Regions from separate parts of the Buttiauxella cochleicola genome, predicted to be linked through region 2. Evidence: predicted binding sites of a transcription regulator. Region 2 holds the regulator's gene; the other holds the start of a gene.

Region 1 (3,162 bases), on a different contig from region 2:
AATCGTTCAAACCACGCCAGCATCCGCACCCAGCCATCCTTTGCCGATTCAGCATGATAGCTCGGGCGGTAGTCCGCATTAAAAGCATGGCCCGCTTCCGGGTAGACGATAATTTCTGCGTTGGCATTAGCGGCACGCAACGCATGGCGCATTGTTTCGACAGTATCCTGTGGAATCCCCGTGTCCTGCCCGCCATAAAGCCCAAGCACGGGCGCATTCAAATTGACTGCGATGTCGGCTGGGTGATGCGGGGAGTTTAATGTCTTCTCGCCAACTAATTTGCCATACCAGGCCACAGCTGCTTTCAACTGTGGATTGTGTGCGGCATACAGCCACGTTATACGGCCACCCCAACAAAACCCTGTCATCATCAAACGATGTGCATCACCACCGTTTCTTGCCGCCCAATTGGCGACGTGATCAAGATCCGCGAGCACCTGTGCATCGGGTACTTTTGAAACCAGCCCGCTGAACAGGGTAGGGATATCGGCATAATCATTGGGATCACCCTGGCGGAAATAGAGCTCTGGCGCGATAGCCAGATACCCTTCCAGCGCCAGGCGACGGCAGACATCGCGAATATGCTCATGCACGCCGAAAATTTCCTGCACTACAATCACGATGGGTAAAGGGCCTGCGGCATCTTTTGGCCTGGCGTGATAAGCAGGCATGTTTTCGCCCTGCGTAGGAATTGAGGTTTCCCCTGCATGAATAGCATCATCTGGGGTATGCAATGCGGTTGACGCAAGAGGGCAGGCCGCTGGCGCAAAATGCCCGCCCGGTGATTTACCTGTATGTTCTTCTTTCATTGGCATTCTCCTTACCAGAATTAGCGCAGTGCGATAACTATAGCTTTTCCCCGTTATTCTTCGAGTTGCTGGTGGATTGTTTAGTCGCACTCATCTCAATATCAGAACTATGAGCGCCACCCCTTTAAATGTGATTTTCATCACTATTGCAGTTGAAAATAATGTAACTTGTTTGATTCAAAGTGAAATGCGTCACGAAATTATTTGTGAGGGTTCTGTACAGTACCCCCATAGCAATGTAAGCCAACCTATTCAACGCAGGAGTTTGTTATGTCCAAGTCTGATGTTTTTCACCTCGGCCTCACTAAAAGCGATCTGCAAGGGGCAACACTTGCCATCGTCCCGGGCGATCCTGAGCGAGTTGAAAAAATCGCTGTGCTGATGGACAAGCCGGTCAAATTGGCTGCCCACCGTGAATTTACTACCTGGCGTGCTGAGTTAGACGGCAAGCCAGTAATCGTCTGTTCCACCGGTATCGGTGGTCCATCAACCTCTATCGCGGTGGAAGAACTGGCGCAGTTGGGTATTCGTACTTTCCTGCGTATCGGGACTACCGGTGCAATTCAGCCGCATATCAATGTTGGTGATGTTCTGGTGACAACTGCTTCTGTGCGCCTTGACGGTGCCAGCTTGCACTTTGCTCCAATGGAATACCCGGCGGTTGCCGATTTTGCGTGTACTACCGCACTGGTTGAAGCGGCGAAATCTATTGGCGCGACCACACACATTGGTGTGACTGCATCTTCTGATACCTTCTACCCAGGCCAGGAGCGTTACGACACCTTCTCAGGCCGCGTAGTGAACCGCTACAAAGGTTCCATGGAAGAGTGGCAGCAGATGGGCGTGATGAACTACGAGATGGAATCCGCAACACTGCTGACCATGTGTGCAAGCCAGGGTCTGCGTGCAGGTATGGTTGCAGGTGTGATTGTGAACCGTACTCAGCAAGAAATTCCTAACGCTGAAACGATGAAGAAAACCGAAAGCCATGCGGTTAAAATCGTTGTAGAAGCAGCTCGTCGCCTGATCTAGTCCCCCAAAGCCGGTGCAAGCCGGCTTAATTTTTACGCTTTGCGTAACGTCTCGCAGTAAACTCCTTTTCATCTGGACATTTATACAGCACAATTTTATTTTGCTGGTGCCTGGTATGACTTTGTGGGAGTGACTGTGGATATTTCTATTTTATTCGGGCTCGGTATTGCGCTGGTTGGAGTTCTGACTGGCTGGTTGCTGGCAAGTTTGCGGGCGGCCGGGCGGCAATCCGCATTGCATGAAGAACAACGAGAAATCTACGGCGAACTGACTGCGGCACGGCAGGAGTTGCAGCAAAACCAGCACTGGAAAGAAGAATGTGAACAACTCAACCGCGAGTTGCGCACTCAGCTTGAAATTAACAGTGCGCAGGAAGCCGATATCCGCGAACTTTCCACACTTCTGGAACAAACCCGTCTAAATGCTGATGACAAACATCGGCAGATGCTCAACAGCGAGCAGCGCCTCAGCGAACAATTTGAAAACCTCGCCAACCGGATTTTTGAACACAGTGGCCGTAAAGTTGAAGAGCAAAACCGCCAAAGTTTGAATGGATTGCTCTCGCCACTGCGCGAACAACTGGATGGTTTCCGCCGCCAGGTTCAGGAAAGTTTTGGCCAGGACGCTCGCGAACGCCACACGCTAACCCACGAAATTCGTAACCTTCAGCAGCTTAATGCTCAGATGGCACAAGAGGCACTGAACCTCACCAAAGCCCTGAAAGGGGACAATAAAACCCAGGGAAACTGGGGTGAGGTTGTACTAACACGTGTGCTGGAAGCCTCCGGCTTACGCGAAGGGTATGAATACGAAACCCAGGTAAACATTCAGCTAGAAAATAACAGCCGCATGCAGCCGGATGTCATCGTGCGTTTGCCGCAGGGCAAAGATGTGGTTATCGACGCCAAAATGACGCTGGTGGCCTATGAGCGTTACTACAACGGTGACGACGACGTAACTCGTGAAATCGCCCTCAACGAGCATATTGCAGCGGTGCGTAACCACATTCGCATGCTGGGCCGTAAGGACTATCAGCAGTTGCCTGGGCTGCGGTCGCTGGATTATGTACTGATGTTTATCCCGGTCGAGCCAGCATTTTTACTGGCGATTGACCGCCAGCCGGAACTTATCAGTGAAGCACTCAAGAATAACATCATGCTGGTTAGCCCGACCACGCTGCTTGTGGCGTTAAGAACGGTTGCCAATTTGTGGCGTTATGAGCATCAAAGCCGGAATGCGCAACAAATTGCCGAACGCGCAGGCCGCCTGTATGACAAAATGCGCCTCTTTGTTGATGATATGTCGGCGATTGGTCAAAGCC
Region 2 (3,162 bases):
ACCAGCCCCTGGTGATAGAGCACGTAAGACAGAAGCATGTAGTCCATGTGGCTGCGGTGGCAGGGCACATAGACAATCTCATGGCCGTCATGAGCCAGTTGGCGAACGCGTTCAGCATTGTGAACGTTAATGCCCTGGTACAAACGGTTCCACGTCAGACCTAATACGCGGTCGGTCAAACGAACGGCTTCATAAGAGAAGTTCGCCGCAATCTCTTCCATCAAGGCAACAGCATTTTGCTGCGCTTTTTCATGGGAGATTTTCTTGCTGCGCGCTTCATCTTCTACTGCACGGGCAATAGCTTTTGAAGCCAAAAGCTTATTGAACAGATCCTGACGTACCGGCAGACGCGGGCCAACAGTCGCTAAGCGCTGGCGAGCAAAGTGCATACGCGCCACGCGTGCCAGTTTTTGGGCGATTTTTTTGTCTGTACCGTGATCGGTTGCCATCTGGCGCAGCGAAACAGGTGCAGAGAACCGCACAAAGCTGTCGCGCCCAAGCCAGGAGACTGCGAAGAATTTCTGAATGCCGTTAAGCATCTTCAGTGGCGGGTTAACTTCGCCTTTTTCGCGACCCGGAGAGCGGCCAAACATCACCGATACCGGCACCATCTGCACATCCAGATTTGGATTGCTGCGGTGCAAGTCGAGATAATCATGGAACAGCTTGATCGACTCTTCTTTTGGCGTGTAATAAGTGAACACACGCGGGCCGCCATGGATAAAGACATAGCGCGGCAATACCGCACCGTCGATCTCTAACGGCTCGAGAGGGTCGGGCAAGTTGTGCGCGAGGCATTGCGCGCGCAGGGTTAATAAGTCCGCCTTTGAGTTATAAGGCAGAACGTACATTATTGGGCGTGTGGGATCTAAGCCCAGTTCGGCCTGTGGATCTGCCGGAATGGACTTGCTCTTTACCAGAACGCCTAATGGTAAATTAAGTAATTTGTAGTAGATTCTTGGCCAGCCTGACATAAACGATGTAAAGCCTCAGGTTAATGATGCAAATTCGCCGCAAGAATATCAGAATCTCACCCAGATTTCTGTGGCGTTATAATTTTGACAAGCATTGATGCAAATAATTTGAAAAGGTTTCCTAAAATGGCGAGCAGTACCACTGGACTTACCCGTATCATCAAAGCCGCAGGCTACTCATGGAAAGGGCTCAAAGCAGCCTGGATCAACGAAGCAGCTTTCCGCCAGGAAGGCGTTTCTGCTGTTATCGCCATTGCCATCGCATGTTGGTTAGATGTCGATCCCATTACCCGCATTCTACTTATCGGCTCAGTCGTGCTGGTCATGATTGTCGAGATCCTCAATAGCGCTATTGAGGCACTTGTCGACCGTGTTGGCACTGATTATCACGAGCTTTCAGGACGCGCCAAAGATATGGGCTCGGCCGCTGTATTAATTTCAATTATCCTCGCAGTAATTACCTGGGTCACGCTGCTTTGGTCGCATTTGCGGTGATCTTTCCAGAATAGTTAAGTGCCTGGTTTTTTGCTTAATTTGTGGTTCCAAATTGACCTTTGACTGTATATACTCACAGCATAACTGTATAAACACCCAGGGGGCGGAATGAAAGCGTTAACTACCAGGCAGCAAGAGGTGTTTGATCTTATTCGGGATCATATCAGCCAGACCGGCATGCCACCGACTCGTGCCGAGATTGCTCAACGTCTGGGGTTCCGTTCTCCGAACGCCGCTGAAGAGCATTTAAAAGCACTTGCCCGTAAAGGTGTGCTTGAAATTGTTTCTGGTGCATCCCGTGGTATCCGCCTGTTGGTGGAAGAAGTGACTGGTATTCCACTGGTTGGGCGTGTTGCTGCAGGTGAGCCACTCCTGGCACAGCAACATATCGAAGGCCATTACCAGGTTGATCCTTCACTGTTCAAACCAAATGCCGACTTCTTGCTGCGCGTCAGCGGTATGTCAATGAAAGACATCGGCATTATGGATGGCGACCTGCTTGCGGTTCATAAAACTCAGGATGTGCGTAATGGCCAGGTTGTTGTCGCGCGTATCGATGATGAAGTTACCGTTAAGCGCTTAAAACAACAGGGCAATACAGTTCATCTGCTGCCAGAAAACAGTGAGTTTGAACCGATCGTGGTAGACCTGCGCGAGCATAACTTCTCAATTGAAGGGCTGGCTGTTGGGGTTATTCGCAACGGCGACTGGCTGTAAAATCTCTTTAGGTGATGCGCATTTAGAATGCGCATCACTGCCTTAATTCTCTTTGATCTCCTTCAGGAGAGGTCATGCAATTATTCTCCACAGCGGATCGTGCGCTCTGGCGCCTCGCTTTACCCATGATTTTCTCCAACATTACTGTTCCGCTGCTTGGCCTTGTCGATACGGCTGTGATTGGTCATCTGGATAGTCCTGTTTACTTGGGCGGTGTTGCCATTGGTGCGACAGCAACCAGCTTCCTGTTTATGTTGCTGCTGTTTTTACGAATGAGTACCACAGGCTTAACTGCTCAGGCTTTTGGCGCCAATAATCCCTCAGCGTTAGCTCGTGCACTGGTGCAACCACTATTGCTGGCACTTGGGGCAGGGGTGGCAATTGTCTTACTGCGCGATCCCCTCATTTCACTCGCTTTACAAATTGTTGGTGGCAATCAGGATGTGCTCGTACAAGCACAACGCTTTCTTGAAATCCGCTGGCTAAGTGCGCCAGCCTCGCTTGCCAACCTGGTTCTACTAGGATGGTTGTTAGGGGTTCAATACGCACGAGCTCCGGTTATCTTGCTGGTAGTCGGCAATGTTCTGAATATCGTACTGGATGTGTGGCTGGTTATGGGGTTGCACCTTGATGTTCAAGGGGCGGCACTTGCGACTGTCACTGCTGAATACGCGACATTTTTCATCGGATTGCTGATGGTGAAGAAGGTTATGGGCATGCGTGGTATCAGCTTTGAGATGATTAAGCAGTCCTGGCGTGGCAATGTTCGGCGCTTACTGGCGCTCAATCGGGACATCATGTTGCGCTCGTTATTACTGCAAGTGTGCTTTGCATCAGTGACCATCTTTGGTGCGCGCTTAGGTAGCGAAATTGTCGCCGTCAATGCGGTATTAATGACGCTTCTGACGTTTACCGCTTATGCGCTTGATGGTTTTGCCTATGCCGTTGAAGCCCATTCCGGGCAAGCTTATGGCGC

The links. The regulator LexA, encoded in region 2, represses DNA repair genes until DNA is damaged. The targets are predictions, from matches to a motif close to TNCTGTATGTACATACAGNA.
Region 1: the regulator LexA is predicted to act here: its motif matches at 1,912-1,931, upstream of rmuC (DNA recombination protein RmuC).

Annotation. Positions count from the first base shown of each region.
Region 1 is NZ_JAJSOU010000025.1:21,766-24,927, forward strand. It holds gene LVQ79_RS21580 (dienelactone hydrolase family protein) at 1-809, opposite strand, end outside; gene udp (uridine phosphorylase) at 1,080-1,841, shown strand; gene rmuC (DNA recombination protein RmuC) at 1,977-3,162, shown strand, end outside.
Region 2 is NZ_JAJSOU010000009.1:38,784-41,945, forward strand. It holds gene plsB (glycerol-3-phosphate 1-O-acyltransferase PlsB) at 1-974, opposite strand, end outside; gene LVQ79_RS13460 (diacylglycerol kinase) at 1,101-1,469, shown strand; gene lexA (transcriptional repressor LexA) at 1,578-2,186, shown strand; gene dinF (MATE family efflux transporter DinF) at 2,261-3,162, shown strand, end outside.